DNA from 4 places in the Ferdinandcohnia sp. FSL W7-1320 genome. Region 3 is predicted to be linked to each of the others. Evidence: riboswitches for the same ligand, from Rfam matches in the RefSeq annotation. Region 3 holds a riboswitch; each other region holds the start of a gene.
The links. Region 3 has a riboswitch for cobalamin ahead of NST91_RS12230 (ABC transporter substrate-binding protein). Riboswitches for the same ligand answer to the same signal wherever they lie in the genome.
Positions count from the first base shown of each region.

Region 1: another riboswitch for cobalamin. It lies ahead of NST91_RS19160 (ribonucleoside-diphosphate reductase subunit alpha); the one in region 3 lies ahead of NST91_RS12230 (ABC transporter substrate-binding protein).
Region 2: another riboswitch for cobalamin. It lies ahead of NST91_RS09965 (DUF4430 domain-containing protein); the one in region 3 lies ahead of NST91_RS12230 (ABC transporter substrate-binding protein).
Region 4: another riboswitch for cobalamin. It lies ahead of NST91_RS17350 (histidine phosphatase family protein); the one in region 3 lies ahead of NST91_RS12230 (ABC transporter substrate-binding protein).

Region 1 covers NZ_JBBPAM010000001.1:3,880,895-3,885,111, forward strand. The annotation lists gene NST91_RS19160 (ribonucleoside-diphosphate reductase subunit alpha) at 1-1,729, opposite strand, end outside; cobalamin riboswitch at 1,873-2,070, opposite strand; gene NST91_RS19165 (GNAT family N-acetyltransferase) at 2,168-2,677, opposite strand; gene NST91_RS19170 (VOC family protein) at 2,835-3,245, shown strand; gene NST91_RS19175 (GNAT family N-acetyltransferase) at 3,280-3,819, opposite strand; gene NST91_RS19180 (IS1182 family transposase) at 4,066-4,217, shown strand, end outside.
Region 2 covers NZ_JBBPAM010000001.1:1,981,838-1,986,054, reverse strand. The annotation lists gene NST91_RS09980 (RsiX family anti-sigma factor) at 1-988, opposite strand, end outside; gene sigX (RNA polymerase sigma factor SigX) at 963-1,511, opposite strand; gene NST91_RS09970 (ECF transporter S component) at 1,623-2,126, opposite strand; gene NST91_RS09965 (DUF4430 domain-containing protein) at 2,126-2,542, opposite strand; cobalamin riboswitch at 2,895-3,119, opposite strand; gene NST91_RS09960 (ATP-binding protein) at 3,221-4,217, opposite strand, start outside.
Region 3 covers NZ_JBBPAM010000001.1:2,414,816-2,419,032, forward strand. The annotation lists gene msrA (peptide-methionine (S)-S-oxide reductase MsrA) at 1-281, shown strand, start outside; gene NST91_RS12220 (Crp/Fnr family transcriptional regulator) at 462-1,145, shown strand; gene NST91_RS12225 (molybdopterin-dependent oxidoreductase) at 1,252-1,842, shown strand; cobalamin riboswitch at 2,061-2,263, shown strand; gene NST91_RS12230 (ABC transporter substrate-binding protein) at 2,440-3,432, shown strand; gene NST91_RS12235 (FecCD family ABC transporter permease) at 3,395-4,217, shown strand, end outside.
Region 4 covers NZ_JBBPAM010000001.1:3,502,952-3,507,168, reverse strand. The annotation lists gene NST91_RS17365 (Ger(x)C family spore germination protein) at 1-427, shown strand, start outside; gene NST91_RS17360 (nucleotidyltransferase domain-containing protein) at 567-899, shown strand; gene NST91_RS17355 (DUF6376 family protein) at 989-1,435, shown strand; cobalamin riboswitch at 1,755-1,957, shown strand; partial or broken gene NST91_RS17350 (histidine phosphatase family protein) at 2,225-2,857, shown strand; gene NST91_RS17345 (ethanolamine ammonia-lyase subunit EutB) at 3,462-4,217, shown strand, end outside.

The DNA.
Region 1 (4,217 bases), 1.5 Mb from region 3:
CAATTTCTTCATATAGTTCATCAGCATATTGAACAGCCTCATCTGATTCCCAGTAAATTCCCTTTACTGCTAAAAGATGATGCCACCCAAATGTACCTAAGCCCACCGCCCGAAACTTCTTATTTGTGAGATCAGCTTGTTTAACGGATATCGTATTCAAATCGACAACATTATCAAGCATCCTAACCTGAATTCGAATTAAACGTTCAAGTACCTCGTCCCCAATAGCTCTTGGTAGATTGACAGATGAGAGATTACAAACCACAAATTTACCTGGTTTTCGAATGATCACAATATTTCCTTCATCGTCAATATACTCCTTCGTAATCGCAGTTGCGGACATGTTTTGTGCGATTTCTGTACATAAATTACTACAGAAAATCGAAGTACGTCCTGTTCCTAGAAGGTGCTTGTTTGGATTCTGGCGATTTACTTCATCACGATAAAACATATATGGTGTACCTGTTTCTAGTTGAGCAATCATGATCCTTGCCATGACATCCATCGCACGATAGGATTTCCGTGGTAAAAGTGGATGGTTCACAGCTTCCAAGTATTTTTCGGTAAAGTATTTATTATCATGTTCATCGTAAAAGTCCTCGAGCCCTAATGGATTTCCTTGCTCATCTCTCCAGCCCATGATTTGCTTTACTTCATGTGGACAAAAAGTTTGCCATTCCCCAATACTTCTGCCGTTTTCATCTACCTCTTGCAGCTTTTCCATAAACAAATCAGGTACCGAAACCCCCGTAAAGATGTCGTGAGCTTTACGACGTTCATCTCCATTATTTGTCTTTAAATCTAGAAAACCATTCATAATATCTTTGTGGAAGAGATCTAAATAGATGGCGATTGCTCCTTGTCGTTGTCCTAATTGATCAACACTTACTGCTGTATCATTGATAAGGCGAATCCAAGGAACGATTCCGGATGAATTTCCTTTGAATTTCTTTATGTCAGACCCTAACGCGCGAACCTTGCCATAGTATACGCCAATTCCACCACCATCTTTTGATAATCTAGCAATATCCCAATTGTTTAAATAAATTCCATCAAGTGAGTCCTCAACAGTATCAATGAAACAAGAGGACAACTGGCCAAAGCTTTTACCTGCATTTGATAGAGTTGGTGTGGCGACTGTCATATATAAATTACTTAATGCCCAATAGGCTTCTTTCACGTAAGTAAGTCGAACCTCCCTTTCCTCATGCTCCATTAATGTCATTGCAATTATCATGAATCGCTCCTGTGGAAGTTCGTAAATATTTCTTTCATAATCCCTTGCAAGATACCGATCCGCTAATAAAAATAAACCGATGTATGTAAACAAATGATCTTTATCTGGATCAATTACATCTCCTAGTTCAAGTATCTCTTCCTTAGAATAGGAGTTTAATAATTCATCAGAATATATTCCTTTTGATGTAAGTTCCTGTAGCAACTCATACAAACTTCCGTATTTTAGAGCCCTGTTGTAATTTCGATTCGTTGCAGCTTTTTCATACAGTTCATTTAAATAGAGATTAGCCGCTAAATATGTCCAGTTGGGTTGATCCATGGCAATTTTGTTTAAGGAATAAAAAAGTGCATGCTGGTTCGCTTCAACTGTATTAAAATTTATTTCCTGCAGTTTGTTTCGAATTTCGGTAGTGTCAAGCTGGTAGGTACTTTCTGCATATTCAAGCGAGTGTAAAATGGAATCCAATTCCCCTTGTGTTGTATTATTCATCTATTTCTCTCCCTTAACAATTTATTCGTTAAAATAAAAAATCCGCCCAATTCAATTGAGCGGATGAAACGATAACATCAAGAGAGCACAAGAGTTGCTCTACCTGTCGCCACCGTTTCATCTTCCCAATCCCCGAAGAAGGTGAAACATCTTAAGAAAAGACAGGTCTCCTGACTCATGCGTCGCTCTACTTTGAACCCTTCCCATATAAGTACCTTTATTTAAGTTATCTTATACAGTGGTCTGTTCATTTCGTCAGCATTTACAGTTGCGGGGGCAGTTCTGGATTTTCACCAGATTCCCTTTTAAGCACAAATGGCATCTTTTCCCCAAGGCTAAACACAATATGTAGTTGTTAACATTCAAATTCTATCAATATATACTATCACATTTAATAATAAGGGACACCTATTATTTTAGCAAGACAAAAATTGACAATTATTTCTCGAGAAATAATACCATGAGCTCTTCATCCCGATATTGTCCATTGTATTTAATGCCCTTTTTATCTACAGCAAATGTTTGAAAACCTAGTTTTTTGTACAATTCTTTAGCTGGTTTATTCTCCGCATCTACTGTTAAATATATCTGCTCGATTTCAGGGAGATTTACTGCCATTTTAATAGCTTCATTTAGCAATGCATTTGCAATTCCCTTGCCTCTTTTTTCATCATCAACATACATCGCCACAATATTAGCCCTATGTCTTATTTTTCGCCGTGTTTCCCTGACTAAGGTTACCATACCCACTAAATGTTCTCCTTCGAATGCCCCAAACGTTATTATTTCTTCAGATTGAAAACTTTTCTTGTACTCTCCTATTGGGTTATCTTTATTTTTTGCTTCATCATACGTAACTAAAAATGCATCAGGGTCAGTTGTTAGAGCTTGTAATCGCAACCTAAAATAGCTTTCAGCATCCTCTGGCAAAAGTCTTCTGATAAACAAAACGCACCTCCGAAAAGAACATTCGTTCTTGTATTTTGTATTATATTTAATTATAATGATTCATGAGGAAAAAATATACAATCGTGTATGATTTCTTTAGTAAATAGAAAACATAGTGTAGGGCAACTTGCTGATATTAAAAAGGAGTGTTTTGTGAATGAAAGGACAAGCGACACCTTATTTAATGTTTAATGGGAATGCGAAAGAAGCCTTGGAATATTATCAGGAAATATTTAAGGGCGAAATATTGGATGTTCAAACATATGCTCAAGCAGGCTATGAAACTCAGGATTGGGCTAATGACCGACTTATTCATGGTAAGTTCAAAAAGAACGAACTCTTACTAATGGTATCAGATGACTCTCCCGACCAAAGTGTATCCTTTGGAAACAATATCTCTTTAGTTTTGGAATTTGAAAGTGAAGAGGAAATTACGAAAACCTACAATGACCTAAAGCAAAAAGGCACTGTGTTCATGGAATTACAGGATACTTTTTGGGGGGCAAAATATGCAAAAGTAAAGGACCAATTCGGGATTATTTGGGACTTAAACTATGAAATGAAGTAGATTAAATTCCCCTAGCTTCTAGGGGAATTATTTTTTATTTCTTCCATTCATGTTTTAGCAGCCCATAAAAGTACATATCAAATCGCTTCCCGTCACGCTCTAGAAATTCTCTTGATGTGCCTTCTCTAACAAATCCCAACTTTTCATATAAGGCGATGGCCCTCTCATTATACTGAAAAACGGTTAATTGGATTCTATGAAGATTTAACTCTTTGAAAGCAAAATCCAACACGAGTTGCATGGCTTCGTATCCAAGCCCTCGATTACGGTTTCCTTCTCCACCAATTGCGATTGCAAGCCAAGCATTTCGATGTGGCCAAATAATGCTGTCAATGTCCACAAATCCAACTAATTTCTCTGTCTCCAATTCTTTAATCCCAAAAACAAACTCCTTCTCGTTTTTCTGCTCAACCCACTCTTTAAAAGCAGAAGGATGTTTAGGGAAAGATGGTAAAGTATCTAGATTTCTAAGAAACTCTTGGTCCTCATACCAACTTACAATAATCGGTACATCATCTTCTTTAATTCTGACAAGCTGAACCTTTTTTCCTCTTAACAAGCTGTACGTAATCATTCGAATAACTCCCTTATTTTACTAAGAAAGTAATTCAACAATTTTTGTAAAAATCCTTTAGAAATATTTATTAGGTCATTTAAATAAAAGAGGCTGGGACAAAACCCTCCTCTGAAATGAAAAAGCCTGTGGAATTTTACCATGAGTAAAATTTCACAGGCTTTGATTATTTTTAAATAAAAAATAAGGACATTCTTTGTTAAAATTAAGTTACCACACCAAATCCAAACAGAAAGAAGTGTCCTTATGTTTAAAGATTATAACATGAATCAATTAATTTTGCCTTTAAATTTAGAAGTAAAATTACAAGAGAATGATATTGCCTTCCATGTACATAACTTAGTTGAAAGTATTCCAGCTGAAGCACTTGAACCATTTCTTCGAAATGAAGGTTGCCC
Region 2 (4,217 bases), 430 kb from region 3:
GATGTAGGTTATAATCGCCTTGTTTAGCCTCCACTTTCATAGCTTCCAGTGCTTGTTCAATCGTATTAAAATCCTCATAAGTTAAAGCTAATATTTTGCGGTCTGAACTATCATTTATATAATACAGGTATGCCTTTTTGGTATCTTTTTCAACATCAATATAATTCTCAATGATACCCGTTTGCCCGATAGTAATTCCTTGTTGATTATTTTGGAAAAGTTCAACATGTTGATAGTCTTCTAACAAATAACGGAACGAACTAATTGTATGTGAAAATTCTGCAGCTTCAGCAGTAGCAAAAGACTCAGTATTAATTGAGTTATTTACGTCCACCCTTACAGCTTTTGAATTGTCTTTCGTTACAACTTCTGAAAAATCCTCAAAATATGAATTTGATATTTCGTCAATGCCCCATTCCTTGTTTTTACGAATAACTTCATTTACTCTTGGAACTGTCTTTTGCCATTGTTCAACAACATTTTCCCCGTTAGAATCGACGATTACCGAAACGACAGAAGGAAACATTACACCGCCCAAATACACACCATATGTTAGAAGGACTTCATTTTCCCCTACAGTTTTTACAGCGTAACTATTGCTTGGCTGTCCCTCAAATGAATATATTCCAGCCTCTTCATCTTGTTGTGGTTCCTCTTCTTTTTGCAATGTGCTAAATGATTCGTCCTTTGATGATGCTTCTCTATTCTCTGAATCCATAGTAATGTTTGTATTTTCTCTTGCCATTTGTGCTGAGTCGAAGCTTGAACTGTTCATATTATTAATGAAAGAAGGAGCTAAGATGAATAATAGAAGCGCTGCTGCTGCAGATGCAAGGGTAGGGACAAGCCACATTTTTCTCTTTTTCTTATTCATTTTAAGGGTTATATTTTGATAAATCTCTTGTGGCTTCCGTTTGTCTTTTACACCTGGCATTTGCGTAAGCATCTGCTCGAGTTGTTCATCACTCCACTTTGATTTTTTCATCATCTATCCCCTCCTTTACGCCTGATTCCTCCATATACTTCTTTAATACCTTTAGACCTCTGTGCTGAGTTGTCTTGACTTTACTCTCCGTCCACCCTAAAGCTTCAGCAGTCTCTGCAATCGAAAGTGATTGGATATATCGTAATATCAGTACCATACGCTGATCTGTTGTACAGTTTTCCAAGCAACGGTACATCATTTGAACTTGTTCATTTTGCAATGCTATTTCTTCCGGAAGTGGTGCAAAATCTTTTACCTCTTGACGACTCCAATCAAAGGAATCCATTATTCGCTGTTTCCACCCTTTTTGTTTCCGGAACGAATCAATCGCGACATGTCTTGCAATTGAAAACAACCATGTTTTTTCACTACTTTTTCCTTCGAATCTATCATATGATTTTAAAACTCTTATATAAACTTCCTGAACGAGATCTTCAGCTTGTTCACGATTTTTTACCATATAAAATAAGAAGGAGAAGACATCGTGATGATACTTTTCATATAGTTCCTCAAACAAGGAATCCATTTGCAAATCCTCCCGTTCATTTCATTAGTCGAATGTTTTATAAAAAAAGTTACACTCCCAATATAGTATGAATTAATAAAAAAAGGAAGAATATTTTGGTAATATTCTTCCTTACTTTGCAATTGTTACATTTTTTAAAAATAGTAATCTCAAGATTGGATATAGTATGAGAAAAAATACTCCGTTTCCAATTGCATGACTCATATCAAATGGTAATCCAGCTAAGTAATAGGCAAAGAACTTACCCGAGAATAAATAGAGAGGAATTGAGATGACAAAGCCATATAAGAAACCACAGAATACTGCATATATGGCTAATAATATGACAGGAATTCGATCTCGATACTTTCGTAATGCACCGCTGATTAACCCAATTATCCCCCATGCTATGATTTGGCCAATAGTCCATAAACCCATTCCCATTACAAGATTCGTTAATATAGAACCAAAAACAGCAACAATCACACCATAGATGGGACCCAAAAATAAGCTAGTTATCACGATAATCGCTGTCATAGGCTGAACATTCGGAAGGAATGTAAATGTAATACGACCTACAACGGACAATGCGATTAGCATCGATAAGAGCGTTAAGTTTTTAACGGATAAATTCATTATTCCCACTTATGGAGATCGAATTCGATCTTATCTTCAGGCTCTAATTTGTATTCATTAGCTCCTACCATAGCTTCTTCACCATTAACAGAATAAAACCATGATGTCTTTTCTTCTTCACTTCCTGCAACGCCATTAATGCTGGCAACAAAAGCACCATCGAATTGTGTTTCGACGTCAAAGTTTGCTTCCATGATGTCCATAACTGTAACTTCTTTTCCTGATTCAATTTTAATTTCTTTTTCTTCAATGATTTCTTCACCATTGTTTTTGGATATAACGACTGTAACAATCTCTGCTGCTTCTTCTTTATCTACAGTTTCAGCTTTGTTGTTGGAAGATTCATTTGTAGATGGGGCATTGCTGCATCCAAATAAAATTCCCAATGATAGTAAAGAAACTAATAGTTTTTTCATGTTTCTAGCTCCCCTTTTGTTAAAATATGTGTATGAATAAGTGTGTTATGCACCTAACATCGAATCAAATGCGCCTTGGCGTATTTGCGCCCGAGTTTTAGGCCCACAGGAAGTGGGTCATAAAGACGTTGCCACAGGATGTGGCGTTCTTAGTCTTTGATCTTACAGATCGAAAATTTCCTTTGAAAAGTCGTGTTATCCGCCGGAGGCTATTATTTTATTTCGCAGAAGTGTCTTGCTTCTGCGGAATAAAATAATAAAAGCTCACCCTTGGGGTGAGCTTTGAAGATATAACAGAAAAACAACAAAAAAGCATGGTGTTTTAACGCAAATTCCCGCACCCCGGAGAATTAAAAAAGGAATGAATTAGGCAGGTCTACTGACTTAAGCTTCTTCCTACTTTGAGTCCTTCCCATATGTTGAACAGCATTTGCCATCCAGTCATACAGTGGTTTTTCTCATTTCGTCCACTTTTACAGTTGCGGGGGCAGTTCTGGATTTACACCAGATTCCCTTTTAAGTCTTAGAGAGAATAAAGAAATATCTACATTCTCTGACACCTAAGATTCAATAAATATTTAATTTTCTATTTAACAATCCCTATATTACAAGAAGAGTTTTTATTTTACAAGGAAATTGTTTCTTATGGAACAAGAATCTTCGCCATGTTCTTTCAAATTATTCACTTTTTCGAGGGATTACGAATGTAAATGTCGTTCCTTCACCAAGCTTACTATGGACTGATATATTCCCGTTGTGTGCACTAACAATGTTTTTTACAATCGCAAGCCCTAAACCAGTACCAGATTTCCCTCTTGTTCTAGCCTTGTCCGCTTTATAGAAACGTTCAAATACAAAAGGTAAATCTTCTTCTGGAATACCAGAACCTGTATCTTTAATATCAACTTTTATTGAGGTTTCTTGACCAGTAACATGTACTTCAACCTGACCATTTTCATCGGTATGTCTAATCGCATTATCAATTAAGTTTGTAAAAACTTGCTCAATGCGATCAGAGTCTATATAAATTTCACCAATTTCGTCTACCTTTTTTGCAGTTAGAGTTATTTGATTATCCTTAGCTAAACCTTGAAATTTCCGAATCACACGATTAATAAGGGTATCGAAATCAACTTTTTCTTTATTTAAGGTAATATTCCCTGATTGCATTCTAGCTAAATCTAATAATTCGTTGACAAGTCGACCCATTCTTAATGACTCATCATAGATGACTTTGGTAATTTCCTTTCGCTCCTCCTCGGAGCTCGCTATGTCATCCATAATTGCTTCACTATAGCCCTGGAGCATTGCGATCGGAGTTCGCAGTTCGTGAGAAACATTTGCAATAAAATCTTCACGTAGCTTGTCCAAACGTCTTTCCTCCGTCATATCGCGAAGTACTGCAACGGCACCCCTTATATACGTCTGATTGTAAAGCGGACTCATTAAAATAACCCATGTTCTACCTTGAAGACTAATTTCAATAAATTGCTCCTTTTCAAATGTAACGGAACGTTGAAATAAATCCTTGACCTCTGGTGGAAGCTCCTGACCAACGTCCTGATACATACCTTGTTGGTAATACCAAGCTTGCAAAAAGCGTTCTGCAGGAGGGTTTGTTACCAATATCGTGCCATCACGATTTAAAGTGATAACTCCGTCCGCCATACTATTT
Region 3 (4,217 bases):
TTAGTTCATTGGACAAATTTGACTCCGGGTGTGGATGGCCTAGCTTCACAAAGCCTATTAAGCATCAAGAAGTCCTTGAAAAACTAGATACGTCCCATGGGATGAGACGCATTGAAGTCAGAAGCTCATCAGCAGACTCTCATTTAGGACACGTATTTGATGATGGACCACGTGATAAAGGCGGGCTTCGATATTGCATTAACTCTGCAGCACTTAAATTTATCCCAACTGAAAAGCTAAATGAAGAAGGCTATGGGGAATACCTTCGGTTATTTAAATAATTTAGAAAACGTTCCTGGAGACTTCTCTAGGACGTTTTTTTATATTTAAAGCATCAATGCTACAATGGATATGGTTTTACATATATTATCAGGTGATTGTAAATGCAAAGAAGAAATCGATCTATTTACTGGTTTTTGATTATGAAATGATTATAAAACGGTATAACGGGGAGTGAAGACATGGATAAACTCATGTTGCTTTCACAAATTAATTTACTAGATGAGCTACCAGAAGAGGAATTAAAGAAGTTAGACGAAGTAACGGTAACCGTCCCTATTAAAAAAGGTACAATTATCTTAAGTCCGACTCAACAAATGAGGTCGTTGTTTTTCTTGAAAAAAGGACAGGTTCGTTTATATAAGATATCCTCAACAGGAAAGGAATTCACAATTGATCTTTTAAGTGAAGGTAATATCTTTGGAGAAACTTCTAGTTTTTCCTTAACAGAATCTAACATTTATGCAGAAGCGATGGTTGATTCCTATGTTTGCTCGCTAGCAAAGGAGCGTTTTGAACAGTTACTACGTCAACATCCCGATATTTCGTTAAAACTTATAACTATACTGACCTCAAAGTTAAAAGAAGTGTACGAAATAACAGAAAGCATTGCTTATAAAGATGTCAAATATCGAATTCTTTTACTTTTTATGCAGTTAAGTAACCGATTTGGTGTAAGAAGTGGGGAATGGCAAACAGTTGAGGTCAAGATTACTCAGCATGACATCGCAAGTATGATCGGGTCATCAAGAGAAACTGTTAGTTTATTATTAGGAGAATTAGAAAGGGAACAAGTCATTGCAAGGAAGCCATTAAAAATTAATACAGCTCTGGCTAAGAAAGTGTATGGGGTAGAGGAGGGGTAATCAATACCTACTTTCATATCATGTTTATAAAGGAAAAGGCTTGGAGCATACTATACAAAGCACAGTGATTTAAGTAGCGTTAAAAATGAAAAAGGGGTGGTGTAAGATGAAAAGGCAGCTTCCACCTGGGCAATTTGAAACAGAAAAATGGCCAATTCTGCACACAGGGGATGTTCCCGAGTTTAATGAAATCACATGGAATTTCAGACTTTTTGGAGAAGTGAAGCAAGAAAAGTCCTTATCCTATAAGGAATTCATGGAGCTTCCAAAAACCATATCAACCGTAAACATGCATTGTGTTACCACATGGTCTAAATTTGATACAACTTTTGAAGGCATTGCGCTTAGAGAGTTATTGAAATTAGTTGAAATGAATGAAAGCGTAAAATACATCAAAATTTACGGTTACTCCAATAGGGAGAGATTTGGTTATTCTGCAAACTTACCGCTAGAGCCTTTATTAGGGGACGATTCTTTATTTGTATTCCGATGGAAGGATAAAAATCATGAATGGCAAGATATTGATCTAAAACATGGTTATCCACTACGGTTTATTCCACCAGAAGAATTTTATCTATGGAAAGGCACAAAGTGGGTTTCAGGGATAGAGTTTATGAAGGAAGACGAGGCTGGTTATTGGGAAGAGCGTGGCTATTCGATGACGGCCAATCCATTTAAAGAAGAGCGATACCGTTAACACAGTTAAGTACATAAACTTTTTTATACTTTGCTTCCCATTAAATAAAATAGACGTGTTTATCGGCACGTCTATTTCCTATTAAATGATTGATTCTCAAAGGTTTTCTTCAACTGTATTGGTTAATTCTATTATACTTCATAAAAGGAACTGACATGACCTTAACTCCTATTTACAAAACAATAGGGTTGTATTATAATTTCTCAGAATACAAAAAAATGAATATTTCGCAAATAGGTTTCTTACCATTCTTCTAATGAGAGAATGTGAGACTAAGAGGGAAGTTGGTGTAAGTCCAACACGGTCCCGCCACTGTAAGCGAGGAGGAAGGTTACAAATATCCACTGTGTAAGTAACATGGGAAGGAGTAACCGACCGTTGATTCGCAAGTCAGGAGACCTGCCTATTTTGTTTTTTAAGCTTCCTCGAGGAAAGGAACGTTTAAAGTGCAAATAAATGATCATATGATACTATATTTGTTATATTAGGATTGCTTTATTGGAGTTCTAAGCAAATAACCTTTATTATGCCTTTACGAAACGCTCTTCCTGTGGAATGGCGTTTTTTTGTGTTCAAAATTTGAAGGGGGATAAAAAAATGAAGGAAATGTTGAAAAAATGGGGTCTGTTTAGTCTTATTTTTCTTTTTACCATGGGTATTGTTGCAGGTTGTGGTACAAAAGAAAAAACGGCTCAAGATGAAAAGGCTCCAAAAACCGTTGAAAATGTTGAAGGGGAGAACGCTAATCAAGAGTTCCCTATCACGATTATAGACAGTGCTGATCGAGAAGTTACGATTGATGAAGAACCTGAATCAATTGTCTCCATACAGGCAAGTAATACAGAAATTGCATTTGCACTTGGCCTAGGAGAAAAAATCATTGGAGTTTCGGATTACGATAATTATCCATCAGAAGCACTTGAAATACAAAAAGTAGGTGCACAGGATATCAATGCAGAATTGGTTCTTTCACTTCTTCCGGACCTAGCTCTTGTTACTGATTATCATTACAATACACATCCTGAAATATTAAAGCAGTTTGAAGATGCAGGAATTGATGTGATTGTCGTTGGAAGTGCTTCTTCATTTGAAGATGCGTATGAACATATAGAAATGATTGGGAAAGCTACAGGAACTGCGACTGAGGCAAACGAAATTGTGACAAATATGAAGCAACGCTTTGATGAAATCAAGGAAAAAGCTTCAGCTATTACAGATAAAAAGAAAGTCTGGGTTGAGGTTTCGCCAGCACCAGATATTTTTACAACAGGAACCAATACGTTTATTCATGAAATGCTTGAGGCAATTCAAGCTATTAATGCAGCAGAGGAGCATGAAGGGTGGGTACAGTTAACAGAGGAGGAAATTGTCCAATTAAATCCTGATGTCATCATTACAACGTATGGCTACTACATAGATAATCCAACTGAAGAAGTATATGGGCGTGAAGGCTGGTCTGAAGTTCCTGCAGTTAAAAATAAACAGGTCTTTGATGTTGATAATGATACGGTTACGAGACCAGGTCCTCGGTTAATTGAAGGAGTCGAGACTCTTGCGAAGCTTATTTATCCAGAAGTTTTTAATAAATAAAATTACGTGGTTATATATTCTAAGTGGAGGGTTTGTACTTAGTACAGCCCTCCTAGGCGTATTCATTAGTAGTGTCCACGTGCCTGTTCCAACCATTTTACATATTGTGCTAGACAACACATTTGGTTGGGGCTGGCTTAATGAGGTTGCTAGAAATGAAGAAATGATCATTTGGAATATCCGATTACCTAGGGTATTGCTGGCATTTTTTGTTGGTGCGTCTCTTGGATTAGCGGGTGCAGCATTCCAAGGATTATTACGTAACCCATTAGCGGATCCATATACAATCGGGGTTTCATCTGGTGCATCTCTTGGTGCAGTAATTGTTTTATTTTTTCAGTTTACGATTTTGGGGTTAGGAAACTTTACTCTTCCTATTGTTGCAATCGTATGTGGTTTTATTTCACTCCTTATTGTATTCGGACTTGTTCGATTGAGTAGTCGAAGCTTAGCGATTGAAACCATTATCTTGGCGGGGATAATTGTAAGTTCTTTTATTGGAGCAGTTGTTTCCCTCATTATTTCACTAAGCGACCAAGATTCAATGACTCAAATTATCTATTGGTTATATGGAAGTGTAGGACTAAGAGGCTGGAGTCATGTTCAGTTGATTCTTCCATTTATGTTGTGTGGTTCCTTTATTTTGTTCTACCATTACCGGGAGTTGAATGCGTTAGCTCTTGGGGAGGAGGCGGCAGATCATATTGGGGTTGATGTGAAGAAAGGAAAGTTGTATATCCTAATCGGAGCCTCATTATTAACGGGAGCCGCAGTTGCAGTGTCTG
Region 4 (4,217 bases), 1.1 Mb from region 3:
TCCGGATGAAACGCTATTATATAATATTTTTAAAGGCGAAAGTAGTTCAGGAGAAATTGAGGTTATGGAAAAAGCAACTGTTCGGATTGTTAATAATTCAATCCACCACAAAGGTTCGATGCATAACAACCAACCCTTCTTAAAAAGCAAAATTAAGTTGAAGGTAGTGATATTGGAAACAAGAGGAGAGCCGTCTCTAAATGAAATTAAAAGGGAATTAAACCAAGCACTTAGTGAACGATTTAACAATATGATTTCAAAAACAAAAGAGAATAAGGCAGATATTTTTGGAATAGGTCAATTCTTTCGGAGAGAATTAACACGTAAGGAATTAAAAAATTGGAGAACAAAATACTATACAAATTTGAAAATGGATATCCAATTTAATGTAGACATTCAAAACCAAGGTTACCTCATTACTTCTTAATGGTTATCACACAGAGTGGACAGTCAATAAGTGATGAGTGTCCTAAAGGAAAAACTAAAAATTGGGACACACGGTTACTACTAAAGTTGTATACATTATTTAAAAGAAGAATAGAGGTGTCTTTCTGGGTACTGTTGAGGTGTACGGGTTAAGTCAATATTCCAAGAGTGAAATAGCATCAATGATCATGTCTCATGTTAACGAGACACTTGACGATTTTGATCTTGAAATAATAAAGATAGCCATTATCGGGAGTCGTTTATACAGCAATTTTCATGCCGAAAGTGATTTGGATATTGTCATCGAATATAGTGGAACTGAACGAGAAGATGATGTTTTTCATCATCTCATGGATGAACCACTATATATCGACCATATCAAAGTTGACTTTTTACCATATTGGGATTTGAAAGGTGATGGAATCGGGAATCGCAAGCACATTGTTCTTTTTGATCATTCGTATTTTTACTAAAGTTTGGAGACAAGGGTCAGTTTAAGAAAAATGAAACCTTTCCCGTTTTGTATCGTATATATAGTATGAAAAAAATAGGAGGGGATAGAGTGAAGAAACGATTTTTAGTTTTTTCTTTAATAGGGTTACTATTTCTTGGGGCTTGTTCCGTCCTAGAGGATGTTAATAATACATTATCGTATGTGAATGAGGCAACAGATTATGTCAATGAGGTTAGTACTTTTGTTAACGAGGCTCCTAGCCTAGCAGAACAGGCTGTTACCGATGAGCAAGCAAGAGCAGATCTTGAAACAATGCTAACTGAAATGCAGGAAGACATGGATTCATTTAACTCACTTCAGCCACCAGGAGTCGCAGAGGACCTTCATCAACAAATCGTTGATTATAACCAGCAAGCAGAGGAAGGCATTAACCTTTATTTAGATAATATCGAAAATGGACAATTAGATCCAGCTCTACTCGAAAATAGTGAGTTATTTCAAACGTTGCAGAATGTAACGAATACAATAGATCAAATTCAACAGTTGGGTGAATAAAACATTGCTCTAAAATAAATGGCTGTGACAACTATTTTATGATTGTCACAGTTTTTACTTTAGAGATTAAAATATTTTTAAATATATATAGTGTAAGGAGACTTTACTGGATAGATGGGGTGGACGTGAATGGCAATCTCTAATCTACCGTAGAATCATTGGATTAACATAAGGTCTATTTTGATAGTGTTTATCCGAATACCATATGTAACTAAAGTAATTTAAGTAGGTTCAAATTACCTTACGATTTACTTTGCTTCGGAAGTAACAATATTTTACAAATGTATATGATTGGACTATAATGCAGTTAGAATAAAAAAACGAATATTAACAAATAGGTTTCTTAATGTGCTCCTAGTGAGCCAATTAAGACTAAGAGGGAAGTTGGTGCAATTCCAACACGGTCCCGCCACTGTAAGCAAGGAGGAAGGTTACGTTTTATCCACTGTGCAACTAGCATGGGAAGGAGTATCCAACCGTTAATTTGCAAGTCAGGAGACCTGCCTATTTGTTTTGTTTAAGCTTCCTCGAGGAAAGGAATGTTTAAAGAGCGGCAATCTCTAAATAATATATGTTTGCTATTTAATAGATAGATTGCAAGTTTTATATACGAGCAGTATATAAATTGCCTTTTCACAACGCTTTCCTGAGGGAAAGCGTTTTTGGGCGTTCAAAAACAGGAGGGGAAAATAGCTAATTGAGTTTTGTTCTTCTATTATCAGATCGATAATGGGATCTTAAAGGCACAGATGGAGATTTACTTGGTACCGTAATAGAAGGAGGCGAATTATGGGGACTTGCTATAATGTGGACTTATTTCTCGTTCGTCATGGGATAACCGACTGGAATCAGGAAAAACGGTATTTAGGGCATGCGGACCGACAAGTTATAAAAAGTGAACTACATCAACTTTTAGAGTTAAAAAGAGATTTAGTAAAGCAGGAATTTGATTCTATCTTTACTAGTGATTTACGACGGTGCCAAGAAACATTTGATTATTTAAATATTTCGACGGAAGCTACTATAGATTCAAGATTAAGAGAAATAGACTTTGGTGATTGGGAGGGAAAAACATATCATCACTTAAAAAATGAGCCACGTTAGCAGGAGTGGCTTGATGATTGGGAAGCAATACCAATACCAAACGGTGAGGCAGCGGAAACCTTCAAATCAAGAATTGATGCCTTTCTCCATGATTTATTTCTACAAGTAATGGAACGTCCAACTAATGAGAGGAAGCATATTCTTGTCATTACCCATGTGGGTGTCATTCGCTACATAGTATCAAAATACTTAGCTTTAAAAACCTTTTGGGAGGATTCGGTTTCACATGGTCAGGGTGTTTTATTATCAATGCAGTATGAAGGGGACTGGAAATGCAACTCGTTATTGGCGGTGCCTTCTCGGGAAGGAAGTAAGTAGGAGAAGAGAATAACCGATGTAGCCGGATAATAGCCTATGATGGTAATTCGCTCCGAGATTGGAAAACAAAATGGGAGCCCGAAACTACCTTGGTATAAGAGGGACGGGAAAAATGGATTGCAGCTGAGCTTACGAATACCAAAACAATGACGACATTCGAAGTAGGTTTATGGAAATTTTGGAGACCTTGCTTAACGAAAAACAAAAACGTAACAATTGAATCGTCCCTCGTTATGTTAGAGATTGGTAAAGGAGTTGTTCCGCTTTAAAAGGTCGAAAGCAGACTGCGAGAAATTGCCGGTTGGATTGCTTAAGATGCTACCGGGGTCTCTGAAAAAATATAAATTGTTTGGAATGGATTATCGGTCGAATAAAATAGAAAAGTGATCAAACCTGCAATTATATAACATTACGAAAAACAACCTTTCAAGTTTTTACACTCTTTGCTATAATTGTTAAAAAGTGAAACGTTCAGGTAAAGGTGCCTTAACTGAAGCCATTTTTATGGCTTGTTGTTAAGGTGCCTTTTTTATTTAACTTATTATTGTTAGCGCTTTCTGAATCCTGAATTGTGAAGAAGAGTAAATAGATTGGAGGCTTAAAGATGTTTAAATGTACATTGAAAAATGAAGTGTATCAATTTCAGTCCATTAAAGAAATTTTAGCAAAAGCAAGTGAGGAGAAATCTGGGGATATTATGGCGGGTATTGCAGCTCGTTCGAATTTGGAGCGTATGGCAGCAAAATTTGTTTTAAGTGAGTTAACCTTAAAGGACATTTACAAGGAACCAGTGATTCCATATGAATCAGACGAAGTGACAAGGATTATCTATGATGATATTAATCAATATATTTATCAAGAAATCTCGGGTTGGACAGTTGGTGAATTAAGGGAATACATCCTCTCGCACAACACAGGTTCTTCCCAACTGCTACGAATTAGTAAAGGGCTAACGAGTGAAATGATTTCTTCTGTTGCAAAGTTAATGTCCAGTATCGATTTGGTGATGGCTTCACAGAAAGTTAGACCGACTGCTCACTGCAACACAACAATTGGGGAACAAGGCCGTTTAGCTTTTCGCTGTCAGCCTAACCATCCAAATGACAATCTAGAAGGAATTCTTGCTTCTTTAAAGGAAGGACTTTCGTACGGGGCAGGGGATGCAGTAATTGGAGTCAATCCTAATAACGATTCAGTAGAATCTGTATCTAGGATTTTACACATGACACATGATTTTATGAGGCAGTGGGAAATTCCGACACAAAATTGTGTATTAGCACATATTGCCACTCAAATGAAAGCTATTGAAAAAGGGGCACCAAGTGGAATCATTTTTCAAAGTTTAGCTGGAACAAATTCA